2 regions of the Sporolactobacillus terrae genome follow, and region 1 is predicted to be linked to the other one. Evidence: a T-box and tRNA genes for the amino acid it is inferred to sense, from the RefSeq annotation. Region 1 holds a T-box; the other holds one or more tRNA genes.
The links. The T-box of region 1 lies ahead of trpS (tryptophan--tRNA ligase). A T-box ahead of a tRNA ligase gene usually reads a tRNA of that ligase, here a tRNA-Trp.

Region 1 (10,098 bases):
GAAACAAATGCAGAACGTACCGGTGTGTGGATCGGTTCAGGAATTGGTGGCATGGAAACATATGAAAAAGAATTGACGGTTGCGATGAACCGCGGATTCCGACGTGTCAGTCCATTCTTCGTTCCAATGATGATACCGGATATGGCTTCCGGCCAAGTGTCGATTCTTTTGGGAACCAAAGGAATCAATTCGTGTACGGTGACCGCTTGTGCAACCGGATCCGACTCAATTGGCAGCGCCTATAAGGCGATTCAGCGCGGCGATAATGACGCCATCATTTGCGGTGGCAGTGAAGCGCCGCTGACCAATATGTCCTTTGCCGGTTTCACATCGGCGAGAGCGCTTTCGACGAATCCGGATCCGGCAACTGCTTGCCGCCCATTTGATAAAAACCGCGACGGATTTGTCATGGGGGAAGGCGCAGGTGTACTGTTGCTTGAATCTTTGGAATCCGCACAAAAGCGTGGCGCACATATCTATGCGGAAATTTCCGGATATGGTGCAACCAGTGATGCATTCCATGTCACACGTCCGGATCCGGAAGGCAAAGGGGCGGTTCGTTCCATGCGCATGGCGCTTGAAGATGCCGGAATTACGCCAGACGATGTTGACTATGTGAATGCCCACGGAACAAGTACGCAAGCGAATGATTCCACAGAAACAGGCGCTGTGAAGACGGTTTTTGGTGAGAAGGCCTATGATCTTGCCATCAGTTCGACGAAATCGATGATGGGACACTTGCTTGGTGCATCTGGCGGAGTCGAGGCCATTCTCTCCATTAAAGCGATTGGAACGGGAATTGTTCCTCCAACGATTCACTATGAGACGCCGGATGAAGCGTGTGACCTCAATTATGTGCCTAACGAAGCGATTAATAAGCCCGTTCGCGTTGCATTGAGCAACTCCTTCGGTTTCGGCGGCCATAATGCAACGCTCGTCTTTAAAAAGTTTGAGGCTTGAAAAAACTGCGAAACAGCGTAAATGTCATTTCCGCAAACTATTTGCGGAGGTGGCATTTTTACGTTTAAAGTGCATCTTAATCGAGCAGACAATAAATGAATGACAGCGAATAAAATCTTCCAATAATGACCATAATGTTGGCAAAACAAACAGAGGAGATGGAATCTCATGGAGATCGTCAGTGATATCTGGGTCAACTGGTTTGAGGGAGAAGAAAACAGTTACAATGTTTGCGAATTTTACGAATGGCGCAAACATGATTTTATTGAACTGCTTGATCAGATCCCACTAATTCGAGTGGAGAAACCGCTCCTAAATTACATTGAAAACAACTTGCAGGACCTGCCTCAGGAATTGCTAAAGGATGTGCGCAATCGAAGCGTTATCTGTAAGAATAATCAACGAGAAATCATCGAATATTGTTTCATTGCAACCGACGGGGAACGTTGTATTGTCGCTGATACACTTGGCTATACCATCCCCGTTCGCAAGAGCAGACTAATTCCGCGACAAGAAAGTCTGATCTTGCAAAAAGCAGAAAAATTAGAGACCGCTTCTTATCCGCTTCCTGATGCAGCGATCAGGAAGAAAGACTATCACATGCTGTCGCTGGATCCTAAGTGGATGATCGGGTTAACGCGTAAGGAACGGCAGCTGAAGCAGCTGCTGTTCATGGCCCTAGATCAACTTCATGCTTCAAAAAATGTTGAGGAAATGCGCTATTGGTATACAGAATGGTATCCAACGCGCTATCTTCAAAGCAGAACATTGCGTTTTGAGGAAGCGTGGCAGGGACTGGTGGAAGGAATGATTCCCGGATGGTCGGCAAAACATAGTGATCTCTGCGAACGTATGGTAAAAGGACAAGCCTATTTTGAAAAACTGTGGGAACTTGAAAAAGGTTCAAAAGTGAACTAAATGAAACGGCAGTACTGAGGGTCAAGTGTTGTACTTGATCCTCTTTTTTTAGATCAACCTTAACGATACTGTGATTTTTTTCCAATGAGTGGTCACTATAGACAAATGGGTGATTAGTTCGTATTATAGAATTAAAATTTAACTATATTAAAAAGGAGAAACTATGAAACATCCGGGCGCAACATTACGATTTCTGCGAAAATCGAAAAAAATGACACTGAATGAACTTGCCCAAGGTGAAGTCTCTGTTGCTTTTCTTTCACGATTTGAACGCGGTGACTGTGATATATCCTTCACTCATTTGCTTCATTTGCTTGAGAGGCTGCATGTGAGTGTCGATGAGTTTCTTTATATCAGCAATGGTTATGAGGTCGGCGACTTTCAGGATTTTTTTACGCATTTAAAAAGATATGTTATGGAAGATAATCTTCATATGCTTCAGGTCACTCGTGAAAAAATGCGCGACTATTATAATAGGAAGAAACGCGATCAATATCTTCACTTTTCAGCGATCGCAGCGCTTTACGCACATCGTATTTCAAAGCAAAATCCCGATCCGAATGATGTACGTATTCTGAGTGATTACCTTGAACGTGTAGCGATTTGGGGGTATTACGAGCTGGTGGTTTATGCGAACTCAATGTATTCCTTTCCTCCGGAGCTGATCATTAAATTTTCGCGAATGGCTTACGAGAAGAGCATGGACTATCAGCCGCTTGAGATCGGACTCGACAAGAAACAACTGATTCTAATGAACACGGCAACGGTTCTGATGGAAGTTGATCGTTTGGCGGAGGCCAATACGTTTCTTGTTCTCTTAAACGATTCGATTAATAAAGAGAACGACTCTTATATGAAGATTAAACTGATTTATTTAAGAGGAATCTATCTGATTAAACAAGGCTATCGCAAGAGGGGTGAATCAATGGCCCGGCAAGCCGTTCAGATCTTTACCGAATTAGAAAGTGTTTCACAAGCAGCGACGCATGCAAACTATCTTCAGGACGTTCTTAATTCTACTATAGTGAAAAAAGATAATTAGAAAAGAAGCCGCTTTGATGTCGTCCATCAAAGCGGCTGTCTTTTTAGATTCTTGATTAGTGTCGGTTATGACGGCCGATCCCCAATGCTTTTTCAGTCTTTCTTAATGTTTCTTTTGCAATGGCATAGGCACGTTCGGCACCTTCATCGAGAATTCGATCCAGTTCCGAAGACTCGATTAATTGCGCATAATGGTCTTGAATCGGCTTCAGTGTGCCAACCACTGCTTCGGCAACATCGGTTTTAAATTCACCATACCCTTTGCCTTGATAAGCAGTAACCAACGCATCAACGGAACGGCCGGAGCAGAGCGAGAAGATATCGAGCAGGTTCGAGATTCCCGGCTTTGCGTCGCGGTCATAACGGACAACGGCTTCATCATCGGTAATTGCAGATTTAATTTTCTTGATGATGTCTTTTTCCGGATCCAGTGTGAAGATCGTTGCTTTTCGGTTCGTATCCGACTTGCTCATTTTCTTCGTCGGTTCCTGGAGTGACATGATGCGCGCGCCAACTGGAGGAATATAGGGTTCAGGAATTGTAAACACATCGTCGTATTTATTGTTGAACCGTTCTGCTAAATCGCGTGTGAGTTCCATATGCTGTTTCTGATCTGCACCGACCGGGACAAGTTCGGTTTGATAAAGCAGAATATCTGCAGCCATCAACGGTGGATAAGTAAGGAGTCCAGCAGGAATGGCCTTCTTTCCTTTTGATTTATCTTTGAATTGGGTCATTCGTTCCAACTCACCCATATAGCTTGTACATTGCATGATCCATCCGAGCTGGGCGTGGCAAGGCACTTCAGACTGAATGAACAGAATTGATTTCTTTGGATCGATGCCCATAGCGAGGTACAGAGCAGCCAGATTACGAATGTTCTTTTGAATTTCTTTAGGATCCTGAGGTACGGTAATCGCGTGTTCGTCAACGATGCAATAGATACAATCATTGCCTTCTTGGAGGGTCACAAAATTGTGCATCGCACCTAAGTAATTGCCAAGTGTCGGGATGGAGGTCGGCTGTACGCCGGAAAATATTTTTGCCAAAATCAATCACCTTTCTATGCTTTCAATTTTTTTGGATATATAAAAAGGCCTATCCATCCACAAGGGACGAATAGACCGCGGTACCACCCTGATTTTTCTGCAAAACAGAAACAGCTTATCTGGTCCTAACAAAATGAGAACCATCACCATGATAACGCATGGAGGCGTCAATGCCTACTGACAGATTTGATTCTGAGGTTCGGATTGCAGCTCAAAAGTCCATTCCCATGCAGTCCATCACCTCGATCTCACCAAGTCCGAAGCTCTCTGAAGATTTTCCGCAAGGTACTCTTCTTTATCATTGCTCTTTCATATGCACTGTTATTGCTAAATATTATAGTCAATAATCTTTTTTCATGCAACTTCACTTTTAAAAAGCAAGTGAGATTAAAACCGTTGTAACAAACAGGAGCAAACTGGAAAGGATCAGCGGCCAAGTAATCGGCCAGCGCTGCGATCCGTCACGGTGCTTCATCTCAGCAAGCGGCGCTTCCGCTTCCGCTTCCTGTTGCCCAAGCTGTTTTTTTCTAATGGCACGTGCGACCCGTTTAAAGCTATAAGTCATTCCGTCGAAAAAGCCGCCTTGAATGATGAAAATGATGAGCCCGAGGTTAAGAGAAAGCAGACTGACAACGGAAAGATGGTTGATCAAAGTGATCAGAGAGAAGGCGCGGGCGAATAATCCCTGCGTGACTATGGAAATGAGGATTTCTACAAAAAGAAAGAATAGATACAGATTTTTTATTTTAAATCTAAATTTACTCATGGAACACCTCGAATGATTTTTTATTGTTTGTTAGATAAAGGTCGATTCATGGAACTTTTGTTAGAAATTATAACATAATATTAAAAAATATATTTTCAAAAAATAGCTTAACATCAATATATTCTACATCTTTCACGAGAAAGAGACAGACAAGTTCAAAAAAAAAACATGCAAAAATTACAGATAACTTGTATAATAGCTTCTGTAGGTTGAACGGTTCTTGTTATACATACAAGGGTATAGCAGGAACCAGCCTAAAAAAGATAGCAATTTAGGGGAGGTTATTGCTTTTATGAAAAAGGCAAAATGGTCACTCGTACTGTCCTTTGTGCTCGCTTTGAGTCTTGTACTGTCCGCTTGCGGAAGCTCAAGCAGCAATGACAGCAGCAGCAAAGGAAGTAGTACGGAATTAGCGAAGGATCAAACATTGACTATGTCAATTAATGCTGACATTCCAACACTTGATCCAAATCTTGCAACCGATACAACGTCAACAAACGCAATTGATATGACGCAATCCGGTCTGACAAGAATGCACAACAACAAGTTCGAATGGGATTTGGCAAAAGGTGAGCCAAAGGTAAGCGCAGATAAGAAAACGTATACGTTTACTCTGCGTGATCAAAAATGGTCCGATGGGAAACCCGTAACCGCTCAAGACTTTGTTTATGGATGGCATCGTCAGAATGATCCGGCAGCAAAACCTGCATACAATTTCCTTTTTGCATCTGTTGGTATCAAAAATGCAGCTAAAATCGAAGATCCTGATAATAAAGCATATTACGGAAAATATGATAAACTAGGTATTAAAGCGCTTGATGATAAGACACTGCAAGTAACGCTTGAACAGGCTGCTCCGCCATTCTTCTACAGCATTTTGTCTCAACCGCAATTCTTCCCGGTACGTGAAGACGTTGTTAAGAAAAACGGAAGTAAATATGCAACATCCGCAGATACAATGCTCTATAGTGGTCCGTTTGTCCTTTCCGACTGGAAAAAAGGTACCGGCTGGACTTATAAGAAAAACAAAGACTACTGGAATGCAAAAGAAACGAAACTTAAGACAGTAAACTTTAAAGTTGTAAAAGAATCAGGTACAGCTGTAAATATGTATAAAACTGGATCGAGTGACATTGTCCAATTGTCTGCTGAATTTATTGACCAGTTCAAAAAGCAATACCCAAAAGAAGTTCAGAGTTCAGTAAATGCTGGTACTTACTATCTCTACATTAATGAGAAAACAAACAAAAATTTGAAAAACCTTAATCTGAGAAAAGCACTTAATGCGGCAATTGACCGTCAAGGGCTGACTCAAACCATTCTTAATGATGGTTCCGTTCCGTCAAACTATGTTGTTCCAAAAGATTTCACTGCCGGTCCTGACGGTAAGGATTTCCGTTCGAAACATCCTGATGGTTTCTCAGCAGGAGAATCTTCAGAAGCAAAATCTTATTGGAATAAAGCGAAAAAAGAATTGGGAATCAAGTCACTTAAAATTAATTTCTTAAGTCAAGACACGAGCAAAGTGAAACAAATTGACGCTTATATTGCCAACCAGATAAAGAAAAACCTTCCTGGTGTAACTGTTGAAGTAAATGAACAACCATGGGCAAATTATTTAAAACTAAACAACGAGTTTAAGTATGATATTGCGTTTAGTGGTTGGTTCCCAGATTATCAAGATCCGATGACTTATCTTGATATGTGGACAACGAATAATCCAATGAATACAATTGGATGGTCGAATAAGAAATTTGATTCACTTATTAAAGATGCACAGACGAACACGGCAGATGTAACTAATCGTTGGAATGATCTGGTATCTGCTGAAGAATTAATGATGTCTGAATATCCAATCGTTCCTCTGTTTCAACAGGGATACACTTGGGCACAGAAATCTTATGTTAAAGGTTATTCGCAACCATCATATGGTCCTGAGTTTGACTTCTCAAAGGCTTATATTTTAAAGCATTGATTATGTGAGTGTTTTTTAGTTGATATGTGAGGTTTTGAAGGAGAGTATGTGTCTGAGCGGCATGTACTCTCCTTTCCATTAGTTTACAAATTCTTTAATTGTTTAGTATGATAAACTATTTAATGACTGACCTAAGGTCATGATCATGATTATATGAAATATAGGAGGTTAAGTTCTGTGGGTCGATATATACTGAAACGGGTTGGCTATATGATTGTCACTTTTTATGTAGTAGTAACCTTGACCTTCCTGTCGATGAAAATGTTACCGGGCACACCGTTTAAGTTTGCCAATCGTCTAACACCTGAACAATTAAACCAATTGAAACATTATTATGGCTTAGATCAGCCTGTTCCAATTCAATATTTACATTACTTGTGGAATTTTATTCACGGTGATCTGGGGGGGTCATTCCAATACGGAATGCAACCGGTCACGGAATTTTTATTTCAAAGATTTCCGGTATCTTTACAATTAGGTTTTGAATCCATGGTATTCGGAACTGTATTGGGAATACTTTTGGGGATTGTTTCAGGAATTAATCGTGGACGTGTTCTTGACTGGGGGACAGTTGTACTCACTGTAGTATTTATATCAATCCCTTCGTTTATTTTTGCTGCGATTTTACAGTACTTCTTTTCAGTTCAGATTCGCATTTTTCCTGTAATCGGATGGAGCGGACCAATGACACATGTATTGCCCGTTATTTCTATTGGTGTTGGCGTTATGGCAACCGTTGCACGATTTATGCGGACAGAGATGGTTGAGGTGTTGAATCAAGATTACATAGTAACGGCGCAAGCAAAAGGATTGAGTACATCTGCTGTTATTTATAAGCATGCAATTCGTAATGCGATGATTCCCATTGTTACCGTTATCGGTCCATTAACTTCGGCAGTCGTGACCGGTTCTTTGGTAATTGAGAACATTTTTGCAATACCTGGAATTGGTTCACAGTTTGTTGACGCAATAGTGACCAATGACTACCCGATGATTATGGGAACAACTGAATTGTATGCTGGGTTATTTATTGGAACCATTCTGATTGTGGATATATTATACGGTATCATTGATCCGAGAATCCGTGTGTCTGGAGGTAAACCATCATGATGGCCAATTCTAACACTGATATTACTAAAGAATCATTTGCTAAAGTGAACTTAGCCGATACTGAGAGTGAGAAAATTACCGGTGAAAGTGTCAGCGCTTGGAAAGATGCGCTTCGACGGTTTGTAACAAATAAGGGCGCTATGGCATCGATGATTATTATTGCCGCTATTGTTCTCTTTGCTATTATTGGACCTCATTTCTTTGGTTACGATATTGATGACCAAGATGTGTCTCGTGCCAATCTTCCACCTAAGATTGGCGCCTTGACATGGATTCCCGCATTTAACGGCTATGAGAATGGTGTAGACATCTATAAAGAAAAAAATGTAACTAAGAACTATTGGTTTGGTACCGACCAATTTGGTCGTGACTTATGGACAAGAACATGGAAAGGAACGCAAATTTCTTTAATTATTGCGCTTATTGCAACACTTGCAGATGTCTTTATTGGTGTTGTTTATGGTGGGGTTTCAGGTTATTTTGGTGGCATGATTGACACCGTGCTGCAACGCATTCTTGAAATCATTGCTGGAATTCCGAATCTCGTCTGGATTATCTTATTGATGTTAATCATGCGGCCAGGCTTGATTACAATAACCATCGCTATTCTTGCGACAAGTTGGCTTTCGATGGCGCGAATTGTTCGTGGAGAAATGCTTAAACTGAAAAATCAAGAGTTTGTTCTAGCTTCACGTACACTTGGAGCAGGGGACGGACGTATAATTTTCAAACACTTGATTCCCAATTCCATTGGGATGATTATCATTAATACCATGTTTTCCGTACCAAATGCGATCTTTTTTGAAGCGTTTCTTAGTTTTATCGGATTAGGTATTCGTCAGCCTCAAGCCTCATTAGGTTCATTGATCAATGATGGGTATCAAATGCTGCAGATTCATCCGTATCAGACACTTTATCCGGGTATTATTATTTCGCTCCTGTTAATTTGCTTTAATATTATGGGAGACGGGCTTCGCGATGCATTTGATCCGAAGCTTCGCCGATAAGTACAGGAGGTGCACTAATGGATCATTTATTGGAAATTAAAGATTTAAATGTTGTCTTTCATATATTTGGCGCGGATGTACAGGCAGTTCGCGGGATTAATTTGCAATTGGACAAAGGAGAAACGCTGGCTATTGTCGGTGAATCCGGGTCCGGTAAGTCCGTAACATCTAAATCGATTATGGGGTTGATTCCGAATCCACCTGGAGAAATTGCAACGGGTGAAATTCTCTTTGAAGGAAACGATCTTGTTCAGTACACGCAGAAACAGATGCAGAAAATTCGTGGCAAAGATATCTCAATGATTTTTCAGGATCCGATGACGGCGCTCAACCCAACGATGAAAATTGGTAAGCAAATCATGGAAGGCCTGATTAAGCATCAGGGCTTATCTAAACATGATGCACGAGAGCGTGCCGTTGAACTGCTGCAGCTGGTCGGAATCCCGAACCCAGAAAAGCGTGTCGATGAATATCCACATCAATTTTCTGGGGGGATGCGGCAGCGTGTGGTGATTGCCATTGCTCTTGCTTGCAATCCAAAAATATTGATTGCCGATGAGCCGACAACCGCGCTGGATGTAACCATCCAAGCCCAAATTCTGGACTTGATGCGCGACTTGCAAGAAAAGACCGGAACGGCAATTATTTTGATCACACACGACTTGGGTGTTGTGGCTAATCTTGCCAAACGTGTCGCTGTTATGTATGGCGGAAAAATTGTAGAAACAGGGACTTTGGATGAAATTTTCTACAATCCGAAGCATCCGTACACATGGGGACTGCTATCCTCTATGCCGAAACTGCATGCAAAAACGGATAAGCTTCTGGCAATTCCGGGGACGCCTCCTGATTTGAGCCATCCGCCGAAGGGCTGTCCTTTTGCGGCCAGATGCCCTTATGCGATGAAGGTATGCATCGATCATATGCCTGAGTACACAGAACTGTCGAAGACACAGAAGGCAGCATGCTGGCTTCTGGATGAACGAGCGCCGAAAGTAGTTCCGCCGTCAACGATTGGTGTAGGAGGGGAAGCATAATGGCTGCAAAGACTGAAAAACTGTTACAAGTAAAGAATCTAAAAAAATATTTTAATGTTTCCCGCAAGGATGTGCTTAAGGCCGTCGATGGCGTGACTTTTGACGTGTATAAAGGCGAGACCTTAGGGCTTGTTGGCGAATCAGGATGCGGAAAATCAACAACCGGCCGAACGATTATTCGGCTCTACGACCCTACGGACGGGGAAGTCATTTTTGACGGTCAGGATATTGGTGG
Region 2 (10,098 bases), 1.3 Mb from region 1:
TCTGTCGTGAAGTATTTTTATGGAGAGCTGTCCGAGTGGCCGAAGGAGCACGATTGGAAATCGTGTAGACGGTTAAGGCCGTCTCGAGGGTTCGAATCCCTCGCTCTCCGTTACCGCTATCCGATACAATCGGATGAATGTTTTATGAATGTCCCAAAAATCCCGTTCTTACGGGATTTTTTAGTACTCGCATTTCCGTTACAAAAGCATACTTTGAGGGCAAATAAGGGCAAGCTATTGTAGCGGATTGACCTGACCTATATCAGGTATCCTATAATGGAAGAACTGCTAAGTTGGTTGCTACAGGAAAAACGACAATAAAAGGACCAAGAAGCTATAAATTCAGGAGAAAAGACAATTTGGATAGGTTACAATTAATTGGACAAATAATTTAAGGTCATGTACACTTGGTTCAACTATTCCAAGGGAGACCGGAAACATGAAAAAGGAACGGAGAACTTTTTCAAAAGAGTTCAAGGAACAAATCGTCAGTCTACACGCTTCAGGTAAGCCCAGACATGAAATCATTAAAGAGTATGATCTCACGCCTTCGGCCTTTGATAAATGGGTTCGTCAACACAAGACAAGCGGTTCTTTCAAGGAGAAGGATAACCGAACGCCTGAGCAGGAAGAACTGATTCATTTAAGGAAAGAAAATCAACAGCTGAGAATGGAGAATGATATTTTAAAACAAGCCGCGCTGATCATGGGACGAAAGTAGATGTGATTCGACAGAACCGTCACAAATACTCGGTATCAGCAATGTGCGACGTCCTACAACTTTCTCGCAGTACCTACTATTACGAAGCTAAAGTTCGTGAGAATCAACAGGCTGAACAGGAATTGACACGCCAAGTGGTTCAAATATTTAAAGCAAGCCGATCGATCTATGGACAGCGAAAGATCAAAAAAGAACTGGAGAAGCAGGGAAAACAAGTCTCGCGAAGAAGAATCGGGCGAATGATGAAAGAACAGGGCCTCGTTTCAAAGTATACGATTGCACAGTTTAAGCCGCATAAAATAGGCTGCAACGAATCTCCCACTGGAAACACGTTGAATCGTCAATTCCAGCAGGAAAAGGAATTAAAAGTGGTAGTCAGTGATCTGACGTATGTCCGTGTGCAGCAGAAATGGCATTATATTTGTATCTTTATTGATTTATATAATCGCGAGATTATTGGTTACAGCTCTGGTCCAAATAAGGACGCTCAGTTAGTCCACCGTGCCTTCGCCACGGTAAAAGGTGACCTAAGTCAACTCGAACTATTCCATACAGATCGGGGAAACGAGTTTAAAAATAGGCTTATTGATGAGACTCTGGAAGCGTTTCAAATCAACCGATCACTGAGTCACAAAGGGACACCCTATGATAATGCTGTGGCGGAAGCGACCTTCAAAACGATTAAAACTGAGTTTATTAGCGGACGTGATTTTCCTAACCAACACGTTCTTGACCTTGAATTATTTGATTACGTCAATTGGTTCAATAATGTTCGCATCCATGGATCACTAGACTACCTAACACCAACTGAATACAAGCTGCGACACCTTTAAAAATTTGTTTGATTTAGTGTTGACATACCAATTTGGATTCCATGAGATTAATGGACAATAAAATCATAATGCTATTACGCGATAAGCCCTTTGTGGTCTATCAGATCTTTATAATGCTAGAAGGTTTGGAGGAAAGCAAGGAAGATAATTTCACGCATGCAATCTTATTCCCCATATCTTCTGACTTTCCGCAAGAAAGAAAATTATTTTTAGAGCAATTTTTTGAAAGAGTAGAATTAGATTATAAAATGGGGCTGTTGACTTTAGAAAATTTGAAGAGCAGTGTTGTTAAAAGCTTAAAATCGTTATATACAACAAAGCGCTTGCCTAAAGCTTTTCATTTTTTCTATGAATGGTTTTTTGTGAAAAAAACAATTAATGAACTAAAGCGCGATGTACCCTCGTTGGATTTATTCATGAATCAAGTGAAAAACGCTTATTGGATCATCGAAAAGGAATTTCAAAACTTAGATAAAAATGAGATTTGTACGAGCATCCCTATATCATTCCCCATGACAAAAGAATGGGATGACTTTATTCATTTTATTTTTGATCCGTATTTTGCAAAGGTGCAAGTTGATGAAGACCATCATCCAGATGGATTGATCACGCATCTTATTGATTTATCGATGCCCTTTGGGGAAAAGAAACAGGTGCATATTGAGGATTTATTCTAAAGTGATTTCCAAATGTTTAACATGGAAATTAATGGCAGACGCCAAAAAAGCCATGTCTTTTTAATAGGGCATGGTTTATAGCGTGCCTGATTTTCAGTGGTTATACGTACTAAAAACGGAAGTGTCCGCTCAATCTCTTTCTTATCTCATCATACGTAACCGCCACATTGATTTGTTACAGCGGATATTTTCAGCTGATGATGGCGTGTATGACTTGTTAATCTTTCTAAGCGGTCACGGCGTGCATTTTATTGTATCAACCTGTTCTGTCCCATCCCTTCAGCTTATGCACGAATGGTTAATGCGTCATCTATGATCGGGTAAACGAATCGGTACTTATTGCAGCTGCTTGGCTTCTTAGAGGTGTGTTATTTCGGTCCTGTAAGGGCAGAAATCATCACGGCCTCAAAATCCCTGCAGAAGCTACCAGAAACCCTCTGAGGAGCTAATAGAAGTTGGACTGAATCCAAGGGAATAGGGTAAAGAGAAATCTTAATTCTGAAGCAGTCTGGCCCATGTAACGAGAGCGGACTGGTTTATTTATTTATTGAAGTCGGGTATACTGTAAGGGTTGTGTTTTTTTATAAAATAAATTATAAAAAACACTTGCTTTTTGATTCGATTGGTGATAATATTTTAAAAGTCGGCGGCGAGATATTCCGACACTTGTTATTTTGGCCCGTTCGTCAAGTGGTTAAGACACCACCCTTTCACGGTGGGTTCATGGGTTCGAATCCCGTACGGGTCATTATTTACTTGATTTTATATGAGCTATGTGATAAAATAAATTGGTGTTTTTGATGGCTTGTACAAATCAATATGGAGGATTAGCTCAGCTGGGAGAGCATCTGCCTTACAAGCAGAGGGTCATAGGTTCGATCCCTATATCCTCCACCATATCATCGCGGGGTGGAGCAGTCTGGTAGCTCGTCGGGCTCATAACCCGAAGGTCGTAGGTTCAAATCCTGCCCCCGCAATTGTGGATCCGTGGTGTAGGGGTTAACATGCCTGCCTGTCACGCAGGAGATCGTCGGTTCAAATCCGATCGGATCCGCCATTATTTTTATTTTACTTATATAAGATCTGTAATGCATGAACTCTTGTTTTTACATAATGGCTCGATAGCTCAGTCGGTAGAGCAGAGGACTGAAAATCCTCGTGTCGGTGGTTCGATTCCGCCTCGAGCCACCATTTGTTCGTGCCGATCTAGCTCAATTGGTAGAGCAACTGACTTGTAATCAGTAGGTTGGGGGTTCAAGTCCTCTGATCGGCACCATTTATATTTTAATCAATAGATGCCAAAATCTATTCCTTAATCTTTTATTATTATGGAGGGATAGCGAAGAGGCTAAACGCGACGGACTGTAAATCCGTTCCCTACGGGTTCGAAGGTTCGAATCCTTCTCCCTCCATTTACATAGTATAGGGGTATAGTTTAAAGGTAGAACAGAGGTCTCCAAAACCTCCAGTGTGGGTTCAATTCCTACTACCCCTGCTTTAATTATTATGGCGGTTATGGTGAAGTGGTTAACACACCGGATTGTGGTTCCGGCATGCGTGGGTTCGATCCCCACTAACCGCCCCATTTATTGGCCCATAGCCAAGCGGTAAGGCAACGGTTTTTGGTGCCGTCATGCGCTGGTTCGAATCCAGCTGGGCCAGTTTTATATATGCGGAAGTAGTTCAGTGATAGAACATCACCTTGCCATGGTGGGGGTCGCGGGTTTGAATCCCGTCTTCCGCTCCAATATAATTTTATAGTATGGCGGCATAGCCAAGCGGTAAGGCACGGGTCTGCAAAACCCTTATCCCCGGTTCGATTCCGGGTGTCGCCTCCATAATTACTTAATTTTTCTGCCATTATTATTGTATTGTGCCGGTGTGGCGGAATTGGCAGACGCGCACGACTCAAAATCGTGTTCCTTCGGGAGTGTCGGTTCGACCCCGACCACCGGTATTACTTAACTCTCATTGCAAAGGGCTTTCTAGGTTATCCTAGGAAGTCTTTTTGTTTTACATAGGGGGTATTTTATTGGCGGTGGGGTGAATAGGACAAGGGACGCTTTCTTCAACTCATTGGAAGGTCAATGGAATGGGGACGGGATTCATGTTGATCTGGGAACCCTTGTTCATGTTGTTTGTTTCCCTAAATGTCATGAGAGAAAACGTTTGACGCACAGACTGGATGCCATGAATTGATTCATGACCGGAGCAGTCGCAGTTCGGAGTACAGACGGAAATGTTTTGGAGCCTGCCGTTCTGCTGGTACTCAACGGGGCGGTCGATCAAATGAATGTTTATTTTTAGAATCTGCGCTGACGCGAAAGGAATTCAAAGTAGCCGTTATTCGACAAGAGCGGCGAATCCATTTTTCAATGGTACGTGCCTAACGCAAGTTTAGCCTCATAAAGAATCATTACATGATCCGCTGCTTGACTTAATTATGAGACTGGGGCACTGCTTAAATAGCTAAAACAATTTCGGAGCTTCTTTGCAAAATTCAAGGGTGGTTCAATTGATTGAGCGTGCACATACAGGAGATTCGGTTGTGTGAAGATCCAGTGATTATGCAGTGCGCTTAGGATCAGTCCGTTCTGGGTCAGTGCCCAGGTGAAATTTGGTACTTCTTCTTCAAGAAGGGTGATTTCAGCTAGATTAATTGCATTGCCGGAAGCATCAAGCGATTCAAAGGTTATACCAGCGGGAACAATGCTTGAACTTTTTTTACCTTGAATCGTTACATTGAATGAACGGTGGAGCGAAACGGAACAAACCCCATTTTCATACCTAGATTGCGCGTTAAATACGGCTGCAAATTGTTTGCAAATCATTTCTGCATCGGCCATATGGGTCACCTCGCCATGCCTAAAGATATGCGAGGGGTAGAGAGAAATAGAACAAAGAAACGGGATGGCTAACTTCCGAACTCACTTTATGCCAGCCACTTTATAAAAATCCGTTTTTATGGTTGGGCGGTGAGAATACTAAGTGAAAGGAATAGCGTTTAGTAAAGGGTGAGGCTCCATAAATTACTTGAAAATTGCTGTGGAATTGATGCTTGGTTTTACAGCGCTATTAGCCATTACAAAAGTTCTGGGAAAAGTATCATTGCGAAAAATCAGCACTTTTGAATTTATTTCAATTATCGTTCTTGGTGAGTTTATAGGAAATGCGCTTTATGAACCGGCTATTGGTATCGGCTCCATATTGTTTGCTGTCATGCTGTGGGGCTCATGATCTATATAATGGAATGGTGCACGTTGAGGTTTCGAAAGAAAAGGAATTTTCTCGAGGGAAAGTCGTCGTTAGTTATCCGAAATGGCCATATAGACAAAAGAATATCTTTTTCAATCCAAGAGGTTGCCTATGCAATGCTTGAAACCGATGGATCGATCAGTGTTTTAAAAAAATATCGCTACAGTAAATTAACCAATCGTGACTTTAATCAATTGATAATTATAGATGGAACATTGGATAAAGCGAATCTGAAACGTGCAGGATTGAGCGAAGAATGGCTGCGCTGCGAGCTGCGAAAGCGACATGTACCAAAGATTAAAAATGTTTTTTTCTGTGAATGGAATAAGAATGAAGGATTATTTATTGAAAAAATGTAAACGAGGGGTGTCTCAAAAGTCAATTGACTTTTGAGACACCCTTAAAAAACGTCTATTTTGGATTAAGCATAACGATGTGAGACTCCTGCGGAGTGCAGTATAAATCCAACACCCTTTTGGGTCGGGCCTCTTTTATTTGTCTTGAATCTGAGTGATTAAAGGTTTGTAAGGATTTAGTTCACGATTGAAGTGCCTAACTCTTAAGCACCAATAATCTTCAATGACAATGTATTTCTTATTCTTAAACTCAATGATGTCTCCTTTCTGATGGTTCTGACGCTCCGTTTGGATTTGCAGGGTAGCATTGAGATACCATGCTGATTGATTGAGAAACTGAACGACGTACATGTTACGAATCATCCATAAAACCTCCTAATAAGATATGAATTGCGATAAATCTCAACTCGGAGGATTATTTTACCAGTAAGTTGTGATTTACAGTATAGAAGATGATACAGAGCGTCAATTGAAGACTGAGCCAAACGCCGTGATATAAGATAAGCGGTCCACGCCGTATCATAAATCATAACGCTAAAAAGAAGAGCTGAACGTTATTTTTACATTTAGATTAAACTTAATGAATAGCTGTTTCGAAAGATATGAATCGTGCTAAACTAAGCAATTGTGAGGCAATGATAAAGTGAAAATTCCATTATAGTTTCTTTACTATGTATAAAATTGCTTAAGGGATGAAAGGTGATTTTTCATGGCAACGACCAAGCGGCGGATCACATGGGTGGATATAGCAAAGGCGCTGGGAATCATTGCGGTCGTGTTCGGGCATGCCATTGATTCTGAGCGCGACATACGTTCGTTTGATCTCGTCTATGATGCCATTTATTGGTGGCATATGCCGCTATTTTTCATTATCGGAGGTTTCTTTTTGAAACCGATTTCTCATAGTTGGGAAGCGGTGCGTCAATTCTGGGCGCGTCGCTGTAAGCCATTAGTGGTGTCCTATTTTCTAATGGGAAGTCTATTAATCGTGCTCAGCCATTTCGTCCGTAATCAGGACTGGTCGTACACTGCTTTCTATTTTGTTCGCCTGCTTTATGGTGGACGAACCCTTAACCATTATTTAAGTATTTTTTGGTTCATTAATGTTTATATTCTCACGCTGATTGTTGTGGTTCTTTTAATTTCTTATGTACGTTCGGTTGTCTTGCAATGGGTGATCAGCTTGATGATGTTCGCCATGGGTACAATTCATCAGCAACCAGCGTTCCTAGGGCATCCCTATTTTCCGTGGGATGCACAGGATGTATTGCTGACCACGACTTATATGCTGGCCGGATACTACGGATTTAGATTGCTTCATTCCCTATCGCATAAATATCTGTTGTTACTAGCCATCGGCGTCTTTTCTATGTTTCTCATTCACGATCAATTGACTCAGAAAATCAATTTCACTTTATACTTGAAATCGGACAGCTTAAATCATACCGGACTGGCTTTAATTGCTCCGCTCATTTTATGCTTGGGGGTTATCTTAATTTCACAAATCATGAGTGAACTTAAATGGTTTCATTGGCTTGTGCTTTGGGGGCAGCATACGGTGCTGATTATGTTCTGGCATCGCGCACTTTTTGACTTGCCGGAGCTATTGGGGCTCCCTGATCATTGGTTATTAAAATGCCTCATGGGCTTATTCATCCCTATTTTAGTCATGATGGTATGGAAACAATTCAGACATTTTCTGATTCATCATAGTCCAAAACAGTTTGCAAGCAGCTGAGACGGAGGGTCCACTCTGATAGATGAAGGTTCAACATGCATCCGCGTTACGTGATTATTGTGATGCCGTCAGTGTTCATGCACTGGCGGATTTTTTTGCTTTCGTTCTTAAACACTTCAAATCTATGAAGAAAGACCTATTCATAATTGGAAAATTATACCGATAGTGAAGGTGATGGGAAATATAGGGAGGAATTGCTGTGTTAGATGCAGAGTATTCAATTGATGTGCAACATCAAACAAAAGAAGTCACGATTGTTGTTCGTGGAAGTTTTCAAGAGAAAGATGCGGAGTATTTTGTCAATGACTATCAGGAAAAAATCGGCTCAATTCCTGCTAAAGACTTCGATCTCGTCGTTGACAGCAAGTCTCTAGTCGTTGTTTCACAAAAGATTCTGCCATTGCTTGAGGAATGCTACAAAATGTATAAGGCTAGCGGATTTAAACGTGTCAAATTTATTGCGAGCAGTGTGACCGTCGGTATGCAGCTGAAGCGCATTGCCAAGAAGACTGAACTGGATAACGCAGAAGTAGAAGTGATTTCTCAATAAGATCACGAGACACTTGTTTATTCTTATGACCATAGCGTTTTTTCTTTGGGGGAATGTTATTTGAAAATAACGATTCGTTCGGTTGGTGCCTATCACCCGAAAACAAGCGTAACCAATGCATTTTTTCTCAAGCACTTCCAAGATCAGGGCAAGGACATTGACCATTTTTTGAAACATATGGGCCGGAAAAGCCGCTATATGATTCAGAATGAGACAGAGAACGGTTTGACGATGGGAATTGAAGCAGCTAAGGATGCTTTAAAACGCGCGAAGCTCAGTGGTGAAGCGATGGATATGATCGTGTTTTCAACGCAGGTGCCGGAATACACGTTCCCAACCAATGCCACTTTTGTTCATCATGCCATTCATGCTTCTTCACGAACAATCATTATGGATTCAAATGCGAATTGTGGGGGAATGACGGTAGCGGTCGATCATGCATGTCGGTATATGCTGGCCAATCCTAGTGTGAATCAAACGTTGGTTGTTGGATCCGACTACAACACGTTGGTTTGTGACCCAAACGACGAAGTCACCTATGCGAATTATGGTGATGCAGCTTGCGCGGTTATTTTAGAAAAAACAGAAGGCGAATCCGGGTTTCTGGGGTCCAGCTATTACTCGGAAACATTAGAAAATAAAGACAAGATCATTTTTCCATCCGTTGGATTGTCGCAAGCCTTACGAAAAGGAGAAAATAACCGTTATCTGAAATGGATTCCTTTTGATGGCGGCTGCGCGCTTCCGCCTGCTTACCAGAACATTCAAGAACTTTTGGATGTAGAGCACCTGCAGCCAACAGATGTAAAGGCCTATTGCTTGTCCCAATTTTCACTTGCCAACATACTTGAAATTCAAAACCATTTCCACCTCGATGATGAACAAATCATTTACATAGGCGATCAATATGGTTATACAGGGACAAGCAGCCCGTTCCTCGCGCTTTATGAAGGCATTAAAGAGAAGCGCATTAACCGGGGCGATTATGTAATCTTTTGGACGGTTGGCGCAGGGTTTCAAACCATTGGCGTCCTCTTCAACTATTAAACGAAATGAGCAGCCGAGTAGTGTCTTACGGCTTTGGCTACTATTTTGGATAAAATGGATCTTCAGAGCGATACACTGAAGCTTCATGATGCGAACGATCCTAGCTGAACTCGAAAGCAAGGCCCAAGGCTATTTCTTTGACTCGGAAACAAAGACGCTTTATGTGAAAACGCTGGCTAAAAGTCACAGCAAACGCGTGATCCACTAAAAACTAAGTGATAGAAAAAGACAGAAATCCGCGCGCAATGCGCTGTGATTTCTGCCTTTTTTAGTTTCAAAAATGGAATGGCTGTCGTTTTGTGGAGGCTCATGGATCACTTAGAAAATGCAATGTCCAACCCCAAACCCCCTTTGCAGACGAGTTAATCCTGCAAAGGGGGTTTCGAAAGTTATTCGATTGATCAAAACATTTAACGGACGACAAGAACAGAGATGGTCGCGTATTTTGACATATATGCGGCTTGACTGCCGAAATGCTTGGCAATGCCTTTCTTATCTTCAGAACCGACAATCAATAGATCAGCGTCTGTATGCGGGATAATGTCTTTGACAATCGTTTCACCCGGTTCGCCTTCTGCAACGATTGCCTCAACCTTCTCAACACCGTAATCCAACGCGGTCTTTTTGTAAAGCTGAACATGTTTTTCAAGGTCTTCACGTTTGCCATGGATGAAGTCTTTATTCAGCGCTTGGTACACGTTCATCTCGTCTTTTTCCAAGATGGATACAATCGTCATTTTTAACTTATCTTTTTTCGCTCGATACATCGCATAGCGAAACGCTAATTGTGCATCGGCGGAATCATCGACACCAACTAATAGATGTGAGAAGTCTTCTTTCATTAATTACGCCTCCATGATGATCATAACGATGTGATAAACTGCCAGACAATCCGCAGATTCAGATAGGTCAGGACAATGG

Region 2: it has a tRNA-Trp gene. The T-box ahead of trpS (tryptophan--tRNA ligase) is inferred to sense a tRNA for this amino acid. The anticodon was not compared.

Annotation. Positions count from the first base shown of each region.
Region 1 is NZ_CP082837.1:685,239-695,336, forward strand. Features, by position in the region: gene fabF (beta-ketoacyl-ACP synthase II) at 1-960, shown strand, start outside; gene K7399_RS03075 (YjbA family protein) at 1,129-1,878, shown strand; gene K7399_RS03080 (helix-turn-helix domain-containing protein) at 2,042-2,920, shown strand; gene trpS (tryptophan--tRNA ligase) at 2,976-3,968, opposite strand; T-box leader at 4,028-4,279, opposite strand; gene K7399_RS03090 (DUF3899 domain-containing protein) at 4,339-4,734, opposite strand; gene K7399_RS03095 (peptide ABC transporter substrate-binding protein) at 5,027-6,709, shown strand; gene K7399_RS03100 (ABC transporter permease) at 6,887-7,819, shown strand; gene opp3C (oligopeptide ABC transporter permease) at 7,819-8,826, shown strand; gene K7399_RS03110 (ABC transporter ATP-binding protein) at 8,844-9,863, shown strand; gene K7399_RS03115 (ABC transporter ATP-binding protein) at 9,863-10,098, shown strand, end outside.
Region 2 is NZ_CP082837.1:1,965,906-1,976,003, reverse strand. Features, by position in the region: tRNA gene K7399_RS09400 (tRNA-Ser) at 22-110, shown strand; one part of gene K7399_RS09395 (IS3 family transposase) at 440-692, shown strand; one part of gene K7399_RS09395 (IS3 family transposase) at 692-1,554, shown strand; gene K7399_RS09390 (hypothetical protein) at 1,605-2,231, shown strand; tRNA gene K7399_RS09385 (tRNA-Glu) at 2,908-2,979, shown strand; tRNA gene K7399_RS09380 (tRNA-Val) at 3,053-3,128, shown strand; tRNA gene K7399_RS09375 (tRNA-Met) at 3,135-3,208, shown strand; tRNA gene K7399_RS09370 (tRNA-Asp) at 3,213-3,288, shown strand; tRNA gene K7399_RS09365 (tRNA-Phe) at 3,347-3,422, shown strand; tRNA gene K7399_RS09360 (tRNA-Thr) at 3,432-3,507, shown strand; tRNA gene K7399_RS09355 (tRNA-Tyr) at 3,562-3,643, shown strand; tRNA gene K7399_RS09350 (tRNA-Trp) at 3,656-3,726, shown strand; tRNA gene K7399_RS09345 (tRNA-His) at 3,741-3,816, shown strand; tRNA gene K7399_RS09340 (tRNA-Gln) at 3,822-3,893, shown strand; tRNA gene K7399_RS09335 (tRNA-Gly) at 3,904-3,978, shown strand; tRNA gene K7399_RS09330 (tRNA-Cys) at 3,996-4,069, shown strand; tRNA gene K7399_RS09325 (tRNA-Leu) at 4,107-4,188, shown strand; gene K7399_RS09320 (DUF1259 domain-containing protein) at 4,673-5,077, opposite strand; gene K7399_RS09315 (DUF421 domain-containing protein) at 5,265-5,468, shown strand; gene K7399_RS09310 (YetF domain-containing protein) at 5,603-5,845, shown strand; gene K7399_RS09305 (hypothetical protein) at 5,978-6,205, opposite strand; gene K7399_RS09300 (acyltransferase family protein) at 6,552-7,580, shown strand; gene K7399_RS09295 (hypothetical protein) at 7,780-8,130, shown strand; gene K7399_RS09290 (3-oxoacyl-[acyl-carrier-protein] synthase III C-terminal domain-containing protein) at 8,191-9,177, shown strand; gene K7399_RS09285 (universal stress protein) at 9,588-10,019, opposite strand; gene K7399_RS09280 (Nramp family divalent metal transporter) at 10,040-10,098, opposite strand, start outside.